2 regions of the Cobetia sp. 2AS genome follow, and region 1 is predicted to be linked to the other one. Evidence: predicted binding sites of a transcription regulator. Region 1 holds the regulator's gene; the other holds the start of a gene.
The links. Region 1 encodes sigma-54, which starts transcription at its own class of promoters, with help from an activator protein. Its sites were predicted from a motif close to TGGCACNNNNNTTGCTNT; they were not measured.

Region 1 (5,750 bases):
TGCCGCAGGGCGCGGCCAGCATCAGCAATGCCATCACATTGGCCGCATTGGCGCGTCGCTCGCCATGGCTGACCATCACCGTCGCGCAATAGGGCGCACAGCAATTGACCAGCTTGGTGGCTGCGCGAGCATGCAGCCCGCGGCGGTTGGTCAGCGTCAGCTCACGAGAGGCCATCGCGATGCTCCTGCTGATGTTCTTGCTGATCACTCGCCTCACCCGCGTTGCTCAGCGCGGTATGAATGCCCAGCTCGCGGTGACGCAGGCGCACCTCAGGCAGGCGCTCGGCGAAGTAGCTCGCCAGCTGCTCGCACAGGTAGACGCTGCGATGCTGGCCGCCGGTGCAGCCCACGGATACCGTCAGGTAGCTGCGATTGCTGTCCTGATAGGCGGGCAGCCAGCGTTCCAGCCAGCCGGCGATATCGTCATGCATCGCCTGGACGGTGGGGTAGCGCTGCAGGAATTCGGCCACGCTGTCGTCGCGACCGGTATCGCCGCGCAGATTGATGTCCCAGTACGGGTTGGGCAGGCAGCGGGCATCGAACACCATGTCGGCGTCGGTCGGCACGCCATGCTTGAAGCCGAAGGATTCAAAGGTCAGCGTCAGGTGGCGGGAGCTGTGCTGGGCGACCTGCTCGGTGATCCGCGAGCGCAGGTCGTGCACGCTCAGGTTGGTCGAGTCGATGACCAGGTCGGCCTTCTGGCGGATGGGAGCGAGCGTCTTCTGCTCGATCTCGATGGCCTCGGCCAGGGTGTGGTCATTGTCGCGCGTCAGAGGGTGACGACGACGGGTCGCCGAGTAGCGTTCCAGCAGCACTCGCGAATCGGTGGTCAGGTAGACGACCTGCACGTCCATGCCGCTCTGGCGGACGTTGTCGAGCAATTCGGGGAAGCGGGTCAAGGCTTCCGGCAGGTTGCGGGCATCGATGGAGACCGCGATGCGCCGACGCGCCGGGCTGTCCTTTTCGAGCTGATCGACCAGTGGCGCCAGCAGCATGCCGGGCAGATTGTCGATGGCATAGTAGCCAATATCTTCCAGCGCCTGGAGAGCGATGGATTTCCCGGAGCCGGAGCGGCCGCTGATGATCACGATCTTCATGAAGTGCTCTCCAAGGGCGAGGTCAACGTCGAAAGAATGCAGGGGTGGGGCAGAAGGCTGCCCGCTATCAGTGCGCTGTACGTCGGCCGATGGAAGGCCAGCAAGACGAAAGCCCGGACGATGTCCGGGCCTGTCATTCAGCGCGCCGGTAATTCGGCGATGGCTTGGGTCAATGCCTCAAAGAGTGCACGCTGGCTGTCTGCTTGGCGCAGGGCCGAGCGATTGGTCGGGGAATTGAGCAATTCCGCGACCTGCCCGAGCAGCGTCAGATGGGTCTCATCCGCTTCCTCAGGCACCAGCAGCACGAACAGCAGATCGATGGGTTCTCCGTCGATGGCATCGAAGTCGATGGGTTCACCGAGCTTCAGAAACGCAGCGATTGGCGTCTTGCAATGCGGGCTGCGTGCATGGGGCACGGCCACGCCGTGGCCAATGCCGGTCGACCCCAGTCTTTCGCGCCCGATCAGGCGCGAGAAGACTTCCTGGCTATCCAGGCTGGGAATGTTCTGTGCGATGAAGGTGCTGAAGAATTCAAGCACCCGCTTCTTGCTCCCCCCGGGGACACCGTAAAGCGTGCGCTCGGGGGGAAGGATCTGATCAAGTGTCATGGCGGAAGGTCAACGGGTCCCGGTGCCCTGAGAGCGAGCCTGGGACTTTTCCTTGTGTTTGACCAGCTGGCGATCCAGCTTGTCGGCGAGCGCGTCGATGGCAGCGTACATGTTGGGGTCTTCTGCCAGGGCGTGGAGGTCAGCGCCTGCCGCATGCAAGGTGCAGGCAGCCTGCTGGCGCTCCTTCTCGATCGACAGAGTCACCTGAACATTGGTGATGTTGTCGTAATGCCGTTCGAGGCGAGCGAGCTTCTCGTTGACGTAATCGCGGAGAGGATCGGTAAGTTCCACATGATGCCCGGTGATATTCACTTGCATGGACACGCTCCTTTATCCAGCGGGTTGCCATTCAATTGTAACCCTTTTTGACTACGAGCAAACCCTGATCGGACGCTCTGCAACAGGCTTGACGGCCACCGTCTGGCGATGTTTTCGCACCCTTGCCAGTGGCGTCAGATGTCGTGAGCGTCTGTACCGACAATGCCCAAGCTTTGCGCAAAGATCAACGCTGCGCTGCATCGTGGCTCAGTGCTTGTCTTCAACTCAGTGAGGGGTATCGGAGTGGACTTCAAGGGCACGTCTGGTGGGTGGTGCGTGAAAGACGCGCAAGAAGGCGGGTTTTCGTCGCCAATCCCTGCATGTACGTCACCTTTCAGGCGCTCCGATTGCGTGGAGCAAGCGGCGTTCCGGGAGGTTCACCGGGTGTCATCCAGGTGCAATACGCGCAAAAGTGACTTTAAAAACATGCGATTGACGGTGAATGACGCTGCCGTAACGGCGGTTTTTTACCGTCATCCTGCGCGCCGTCATGTGCCATGACGGGCAATTGGCGAGCGGTTGCCGGGATGACAGGGAACGCGACAGGCGTACCGCTGCCCGCGAAGTCAGAGGCTGATGAGCGGAAAATCCAGCGCTTGAGGTTGGCGGCGGCTGCCATTGTGGAGGTGAAAGCAGGGCATGGCAGCCGCAGGTGACGGGTCAGGCCAGACGCTTGCGCTCGCTGGAGGAGGGGATGCCCATCGCTTCGCGATACTTGGCCACGGTACGACGTGCGACCTCGATGCCATCGCTGGCGAGCAGATCGACCAGCCGCGAGTCGGAGAGAGGCTTGCGGGCCGGCTCTTCCGCGATCAGCTTGCGGATGCGGGCACGAATGGCGGTGCTTGAGTGAGCGTCGCCATTGCCGCTGCCACCGACCTGGCTCGAGAAGAAGAACTTGAGCTCGAAGACGCCGCGCGGGGTGTGGATGTACTTCTGGGTCGTGACCCGCGAGATGGTCGATTCGTGCATCTCGACCACTTCGGCGATGTTGGCCAGAATCAGCGGCTTCATGCCTTCCTCGCCTTGCTCGAGGAAGTCGATCTGGCGTGCCATGATCTCGCGGCCGACCTTGAGCAGGGTGTCATTGCGTGATGACAGGCTCTTCATCAGCCAGCGCGCTTCCTGCAGGTTGTCCTTGAGAAAGGTGTTGTCGGCGGACTTGTCGGCACGCTTGATCAGTGCGGCGTATTCCGGCTGGATGCGCAGCTTGGGCAGCGCTTCCGGGTTGAGCTCGACCTGCCAGCCATGCCGGGTATGGCGCACCAGCAGATCAGGGATCACGTAATCGCTGGCGGGCTCGCCCCAGGCGGATGCCGGACGCGGATCGAGCGCGCGCACCAGGCGGATGACGTGGTCCAGCTCGTCATCGTCAAGGCTCAGGCGCCGCTTGAGCAGCTTGCGATCATCGTTGCCCAGTGCCTCGAGGAATTGGCGTACCAGGCGGCGCGCCTGCGCCAGCAGCGGCAGATCATCCGGCAGCAGCGCCAGTTGCAGCAGCAGGCATTCGCGCAGATCACGGGCAAAGACGCCGGTCGGGTCGAACTGCTGCAGACGCAGCAATACCTGCTCGAGCTCGGAGGCCTTGAGGCCGGGCAGGCCCTGGCCACGCAGGCCATCGACCAGCTCATCGAGAGACAGGCTCAGATAGCCGGCACCGTCGACGGCATCGATCAGGCTCTCCGCCATCTGGCGTTCACGGCCATCGAGGTCGGTCATCGCCAGCTGCCAGCGCAGGTGGTCCTGCAGGCTCTCGACGCTGGTATTGCGATCGAAGTCCGGCCCTTCCTCGCTCCCGCTGCCACTGCCGGAGCTGGTCAGGCTACCGGCGTGGTCCTGGTAGAGGTCCGACCAGTCACTGTCGAGGGGGTATTCCTCGGGAATCTCGCTCGAGGAGTCGGCAGTGGAGATCTCGCTCGAATCCTGTGTCTCGACGACATCCAGCGACTCGTAGTCCTCGTCGAGCTCCAACATGGGGTTGGACTCGAGGGCTTGCTGAATCTCCTGACGCAGGTCGAGCGTCGACAGCTGCAGCAGCTGGATCGCTTGCTGGAGCTGCGGCGTCATGGTCAGCGAGGTGCCGAGGCGGAGTTGCAGGGTGGGTTTCATGGAGTCAGTCAATTCACGGCAAAGGAACGTGCTTACTACGCTATACCGTGACTCGGGGCACTGACAAGTGGTTGTCGTGAATATTCAAGCAACTTGCATGCCATGTTTCCACCAAGGTGGTATGGACGTCATGCATGCGTCTGATGTCAGACATGAAAAAGCCGCTACGCGATAAAATCACGCAGCGGCTTTTGAAGCTTTTGCCTCGCGAGGACTCAGCGCAGCCGCTGACCCTAGAGCGTGAACTCGTGACCCAGGTAGACGTCGCGCACCTGCTGGTTGGCCAGGATGGAGTCCGCGTCACCGTGGGCGATGATCTGGCCATCGCCGACGATATAGGCGGTGTCACAGATATCGAGTGTCTCGCGCACGTTGTGGTCGGTGATCAGCACACCGATGCCACGATCGCGCAGTTGGCGCACGATGCTCTTGATCTCGCCCACCGAGATGGGGTCGACGCCGGCAAAGGGCTCATCGAGCAGTACGAAGTCCGGCTCGGTGGCAAGCGCCCGGGCGATCTCGACCCGTCGACGCTCACCACCGGACAGGCTCATACCGGCGCTGGCGCGGATGTGCGTGATGCTGAATTCCTCGAGCAACTCTTCAAGGCGTGCCTTGCGGCCATTGCGATCCAGGTCCTTGCGGGTCTCCAGAATCGCCATGATGTTGTCGGCCACCGACAGCTTGCGGAAGATCGACGCTTCCTGCGGCAGATAGCCGATGCCGGCGCGTGCACGCTGATGCATGGCGGCAGCGGAGAGGTCCTTGTCATCGATGGAGACGTTGCCGGCATCGGCGCGCACCAGTCCGACGATCATGTAGAACGAGGTCGTCTTGCCGGCGCCGTTGGGGCCCAGCAGGCCGACGATGTCGCCTTGGCGGATCTCCAGCGAGATGTCCTTGACCACCTTGCGGCCCTTGTAGGCCTTGGCCAGATGGCGAGCGCTCAGCGTACGCGGAGTAGCAGCAGTCATGACTCAGTTTTCCTTGCTGGCATTGGTGCCGCGCGGCGTCAGGGTCATGTGCACGCGACCGCCTTCGGTCTGCTGTGCCGTCTTGCTGTTGTTGGCGTTCACCTGGCGCTTGTCGAGGAAGTACTCCACGTAGCCGCCTTCGAAGGTGTCATCGCCTTTCTCGAGACGCGCATTGCCGACCAGCTCCACGCGGCGCTCCAGCGCATGGTAGCGGATGGTGTCGGCCCAGCCCTTGACCAGCTTCTCGTCGGGTGCGGGTTGCTGTTCCAGGTAGGCACGCTTGCCGGTGGCCTTGACCAGCGAGATCTCGCCGCTGCCGGCGCGACTGATATCGACGCGGCTGGCATCGAGTTTCATGCTGCCCTGGCGCATTTCCACCTGGCCGGTGTAGGTGGCGGTGCCGGCCTTGTCATCGAGCGACAGGGCGTCCGCGGCGATGTTGATCGGCTGGCTGGCATCGCTGTCCAGCGCCATGGCGGCCGGGGCGAAGGTGGACATACCCAGTGCCAGGCAGAGCGCCATGACACCGCTGTTGAGGGTCTGGCGACAGGCCGTCAAGGGCTTGCGAGTCGTGGAAGTCATGGTGGCTCCTTGGCATGACGGGGTCGCCGCCCGAGCAATGATGCCATCGAGCGGCAGAGAAG
Region 2 (5,750 bases), on a different contig from region 1:
CTGGCGCAGATCTCGCTGGTGGCCGAGCGTGTCACCGACCCGGAGACCGGCCGTCACCTCAGTGAAGGCGAGGGCGGCCTGCTGGGGCATGTGATGGTGTCGCGCGTGGAGCTTTCCGGCTACCCGGACCGCGTGCTGATGGCGTTGGCGCCGCTGGCGGTGCTGCCCCAGCATCAGCGTCACGGCATCGGCAAGCGGCTGGTGATCTCGGCGGTCAAGCGCTGCCGGCTGCTGGGGGCGGGGGCCGTGGTGGCGGCAGGCCATGCGGATTTCTATACCCACCTGGGCTTTCATCCGGCGTGTCATTACGGGCTCTACTGCCATCATGACGACGTGCCGGGTTCCTTCGTCGCCTTCGAGCTGCTGCCGGACTATCTGGAGGGGCTGGGCGGTGAAGTGCAGTTTCCCGATACCTTCTCTGAGCTGGGTATCTGAGCAGCCCTGAGCGATTGGTTTTGATCAGCAACAGGCAACTCGGCGTTGCGTGACCCTTGAAACAGCAAGGCTCCCGCTCCATGTCATGGGTAACACCACGTGACAGCCTGCGCGTGATGGCAGCTGTCGCGTCATTCCGACCGATGATTTAAGGAGAGACATCATGAAGCTCAAGACTCTGGGTAGTTCGCTGATGATTGCCATGCTCGGTCTCGGTGGCCTGTCGCTCGCCGGTTGCGAGGACGAAGGCCCGATGGAGAAGGCCGGTGAGAAGATGGACAACGCCGTCGAGGAAGCCGGTGATAGCGTCGAGAACGCCACCGATAGCTGAGGCTCGGCTGCCAGCGCTGCGATGAGTCGCCGCTGACCTGAGCTGTCATCAGACACAAGAAGGCCCCGCCTCCCATGAGGCGGGGCCTTCTTGTGTCTGGCTCGGGGAGAAAGCAATCCGCTTATGCCGAGGCGGGCTGCTGCTCGCTCTGCTGCTTGCGGTCCGCGACGGCGGCGTCGTAGGCGCGGCTTTCCTCGGCTTCAGTGGCGGCGCTGAAGCGCACCAGCAGCGCGAACAGCGAGATCACGATCACGCCCATGCCCAGGTACATCAGGCCTTCCTGGTAGGTCAGCTCTTCACTGCGGAACAGGAAGCCCGCGGCGACCGCGCCCGCGTTGCCGCCCGCGCCGACGATGCCGGCGACCGCGCCGAGTGCCTTGCGATTGACGAAGGGCACGATACCGAAGGTCGCGCCTTCCGCCATCTGCACGAAGAGGCTGAAGACCAGCATGATGCCGATGGCGACTGCGAGGGTTTCCATCTGGGCGAAGCCGACCAGCGCCACGCCTTCACACAGCAGCGCGATGAACAGCCAGCGCACGCGGCCCTTGAGGCCGGACTGGCGCGCGAACAGGTCGGAGAACACGCCGCCCAGGGTGCGGGCGAACAGGTTCATCAGGCCGAACAGGCCCGCGATGAGACCAGCGGTGGCGAGATCGAGATCGAAGTGGTCGAAGAAGTAGATGGCGGCGACGTTGTTGATGGTCAGCTCGACCCCGAAACAGGCGCCATAGACGAGGAACAGGGCCCAGACGCGAATGTCGCGTGCCGCCGCGCCGAAGGTGGCGCGCATGCTGTATTCCTTCTCGGCCTTGGGCAGCTCACCACGCTCACGCAGCTCGCTGAAGTTGCCGTCCGGCGCATCCTGGGTGAAGAAGTAGTAGGCGATACCGGTCAGGAACAGCACGATGCCCGGCACGACCATCGCCAGACGCCAGCCCAGGGTCTGCTCGACGCCCAGCATCAGCAGGCCGGCCATCACCAGCGGCATCAGCATCTGAGTGGTGCCGCCGCCCAGGTTGCCCCAGCCCGCGGTGGTGGCGTTGGCGGTGCCGACCACGTTGGGTCCGAACATCACGGAGGTGTGGTACTGGGTGATGACGAAGGAGGCGCCGATGGCACCGATGGCCAGACGGGCCAGGAAGAAGGATTCGAAGCTGTCGGCGAAGCCGATGCACATCACCGGCAGCGAGCCGAGGCACAAGAGCCAGGTGTAGGCCTTGCGTGGCCCGATGCGATCACACAGCACGCCGATGGCGAGGCGCACGATCACCGTGATGGCGACGGAGGCGATGATGGTGTTGCCGATCTGGGTCTTGGTCAGGCCAAGGTCGTCACGCACCACGGCCATCAGCGGCGCGATGCCGAACCAGCCGAAGAAGCAGACGTGGAAGGCGAACCACGACATGTGGAAGGCGCGCATTTGCGGGGTGTTGAAGCTGAACAGCCGAATGCGGCTGGCCTTGTTGCGGATATCCATGAGTGGGCTCCTGATTCAGCGTCGGTGCCGGGCACGAAGTCAGGTGTGCTCGGCGAGTGGTCGAACGGCTGTGAATGAACGACAGCAAGGGCGCCTCGTCATTGAGGGGCCTGGTTCGACGCACTCGTACTCCGAAGAGCCTGGTCCACGTCATGGATAGCGATGGCAGCAGTCGGTGATGCCATGGTTGCCGGCAGCAGAGCGTCTGTGCGGCAAGTGACAGGAACAAAGCAAGTAGCGCGCCAGTTGCGGGGGTGTGGGCGGGACAAGTCCCAGAAGATCAATGGCTTGGCGAGGGCAGTAGGTTGGCACGCGCAGGCGGTGTCTCGGGCTGGAGGCGCGCTCGATGCGCGCTGGCGGTGCGTCATCGAGGCGCGAGGTACCAGTCTGGCGCACGCGACTGGCGCTGGGAGGGTCGGGCAGGCGCGTGCCTCATTGCAGTGCAGCGACGCTTTCGGCTCGGCCGCTCTGAAGGCCTTTGGCCGCAAGGTTGCACCAGATTGCGGCACGAATCCTGCTTGGGTGTACGGCAAGTCTCATGCCCGACCCAAGGAAACCTGACATGCCCGTGACCGTGCTGATCGTCGATGTCCGCAGTGAGCGCTCCGCCGCGCTGGAGCAGGCGCTATTGAGCGCCGGCTTCGAGGTGGCGCTGCGCGTTGACGAGCACGAGGACCTGCACGCGCTGGTCGAGCAGCATCAGCCCGATGCGGTGATCATCGACGCCGACCTGCCCAGCCGCGACACCCTGGAGCATCTCGGCCAGCTGGGGCGACGCTATCCCAAGCCGATGATCATGCTGGCCAGTGAAGATGCCCCGGACCTCGTGCGTGAGGCGGCCGGCGCCGGTGTCTCGGCCTATGTGGTGGACCACGTCATGCCAGCGATGGTGCGCAGCATGGTCGAGGTCGCCATCACCAGCTTCGAGGCGCACCGTGCGCTCAAGGGGGAGCTCAACCGTACCCAGACCACATTGGTGCAGCGGCGCAGCGTCGATCGTGCCAAGGCCGTGGTGATGGAGACGCGTGGGCTCAGTGAAGATGCCGCCTACCAATACCTGCGCAAGACCGCCATGAACCGGCGCCTGGCCCTGCATGAGCTGGCCGATGAGCTGCTCAAGGCCGCGCGTCGGCGCTGAGCCGGTCGCCGTACTGTCCTTCTCTCTCGATCGTTCAAGAGGTGTGCGTGATGCCCACAGATGTACCCCTGAATGGCCATCAGCTGACGCTGGGCCTGATGCCACTCAATGATGCCGCGCCCTTCGTGGTCGCTGAGCAGTTGGGGCTTTTCCGCGAGGAGGGGCTGGCGGTGACACTCAAGTGGCAACCCTCGTGGGCGGCGTTGCGTGATGACCTGCAGACCGGCGTGCTGCAGGGCGCGCAGATGCTGGCACTGATGCCGCTGACCTCGACCCTGGGCCTGGATGGCCGCGCCACGCCGGTGATCAGTGCCATGACACTGAATCTGGGCGGCAACTCCATCACGCTGTCGCGCGCGCTGATGGCCACCCTCGGCGAGGACGGCCACGACCTCTCCAGCCCGTTGCAGGTCGCGAAGGCGCTGGCGGCGCATGTGCACCAGCGCAAACAGCGCGGCGAGCCGCTGCTCAAGCTGGCCAGCGTGCACCCGTTCTCCTCGCATCGTTATCTGTTGCGCTACTGGCTGGCGGCGGGCGGCATCAATCCGGACCGCGACGTCGAGATGCGCGCCGTGGCGCCGCCGCTGATGGCGGCGCAGCTGGCCAGCGGTGCGCTGGATGGCTTCTGTGTCGGTGAGCCCTGGAACAGTCTGGCGGCGGCGCAGGGCATGGGGCAGGTGGTGGCGGGCAGTCACGATATCTGGCGCTTCGGGCAGGAAAAGGTGCTGGGCGTGCGCGAGGACTGGGCGGAGCAGCATCCGCTGGCGCATCAGGCGCTGATTCGCGCGCTGCTCAATGCCTGCGCCTGGCTGGACCGCCCCGGCAATCGGGACAGGGCCGCCGAGTGGCTGCACGACGAGGGCATGCCGGAGGTGCCGATGAGCGTGGTGACGCGCGGGCTGGAAGACGTCGATGTCGAGCAGTCGGTGGAGGAGTTTCAGCAGCACAATCCCGGCTGGACCATCTTCCATCGCTACGCAGCCAACTTCCCGTGGCGTTCCCAGACGCGCTGGTACATCGCCCAGATGCAGCGCTGGGGGCATCTGCAGGGCTTCAATGACGAGGATCTCGAGGCGACGCTGACACGTTGTGTGCGCCCGGATCTTTACCGCACGGCGGCCCGCAAGCTGGGCATGGTGGTGCCGGTGGCGGATGAGCGCAGTGAAGGCACGCATCCGGTGCCCTGGTGGCTGAGCGGCGAGGCGGGCCAGGTGCCGATGCCGGCGGATGGCTTCATCGATGGTGCGGTCTTCGAGTGATGTCGCGGGCGCGGTCCTTGCCGATCCGCGCTGGCGCGGGATTGCACAGCACTTGCAGAGAAGTCGTCGTCCTTGCCGGATGGCAGGGCAAACCTGACGGCTCAGACATGTTGGCAGTGCGGTTGTGATATTCTCATCGCACTGCCAGCACCGCGTCAGGGGATCGCATGACCACTCGCAAGTCTCAGATTCGCAAGGATAATGTCGGCCGCATCCTGCTCGCCGCCGAAAAGATCTTCGCTCTCAAGGGCTATGTCGGCGCCAGCATGGTCGATATTGCCGCCGAGGTAGAGCTGCCCAAGTCCAATCTGCATTACTACTTCAGCACCAAGGAAGCGCTGTATCGGGCGGTGCTCGATGGCCTGCTGGCGCTGTGGAAGGAAGATGCGCTGTGCTTCGAGGCCTACGACGACCCGCAGCTGGTGCTCTCCACCTACATTCGCGCCAAGATGATGCACTCGCGCCAGCGCCCCTATGGCTCCAAGGTGTGGGCCAGCGAGATCATGCAGGGCGCGCCGGTGCTGGGCGAAGAGCTGACGGTGTGGCTCGACGAGTGGGCCGAGATGAAGAAGTCACGCCTGCGCCAGTGGATCGGCGAGGGCCGCATCGACAACATCGATGCCTCCGCCTACCTGTACATGATCTGGGCCAGCACCCAGCATTACGCCGACTTCGACCACCAGATCGCGGTGCTCAATCAGGGCAAGGCGCTGAGTGATCGGGAATTCGAGCAGGCGGTGCAGAACGTGACGCGGGTGCTGCTGAAGGGTGTCGGTTTGTCCGCCTGAGTCAGCAGGTGACTTCATGATTTAATTGTCATTAAGCTAATCATGGTTATCATTGGTGGGGCATCAAGCCAATGAAAAATGGGCTGCCATTGCTGGCAGCCCCTTTTTTTGGTTCCCATCTATTGCTACCTGCATCCCGCGATCAGGTATCAGGCCGCGCGATGCGGATTGCGTGGGTCCTCCATCCAGTTCATGTACGGCTTGCCGGTGTCCTGCACTTCCATGGTGATGCAGTCCTCAACCGGGCAGGTGATCTCGCACAGATTGCAGCCCACGCAGTCGGCGTCCTTCACCTCATAGCGGGCGGTGCCGTTGTCCT

Region 2: the regulator sigma-54 is predicted to act here: its motif matches at 2,750-2,767, upstream of QD356_RS11015 (ANTAR domain-containing protein).

The regions. Positions count from the first base shown of each region.
Region 1 is NZ_JARWKQ010000001.1:127,890-133,639, forward strand. Features, by position in the region: gene QD356_RS00545 (HPr family phosphocarrier protein) at 1-175, opposite strand, end outside; gene rapZ (RNase adapter RapZ) at 162-1,097, opposite strand; gene QD356_RS00555 (PTS sugar transporter subunit IIA) at 1,235-1,705, opposite strand; gene raiA (ribosome-associated translation inhibitor RaiA) at 1,715-2,023, opposite strand; gene QD356_RS00565 (RNA polymerase factor sigma-54) at 2,684-4,132, opposite strand; gene lptB (LPS export ABC transporter ATP-binding protein) at 4,366-5,106, opposite strand; gene lptA (lipopolysaccharide transport periplasmic protein LptA) at 5,110-5,688, opposite strand.
Region 2 is NZ_JARWKQ010000003.1:253,849-259,598, forward strand. Features, by position in the region: gene QD356_RS11000 (GNAT family N-acetyltransferase) at 1-435, shown strand, start outside; gene QD356_RS11005 (hypothetical protein) at 599-766, shown strand; gene QD356_RS11010 (NarK family nitrate/nitrite MFS transporter) at 888-2,246, opposite strand; gene QD356_RS11015 (ANTAR domain-containing protein) at 2,809-3,384, shown strand; gene QD356_RS11020 (CmpA/NrtA family ABC transporter substrate-binding protein) at 3,435-4,643, shown strand; gene QD356_RS11025 (TetR/AcrR family transcriptional regulator) at 4,811-5,431, shown strand; gene preA (NAD-dependent dihydropyrimidine dehydrogenase subunit PreA) at 5,581-5,750, opposite strand, start outside.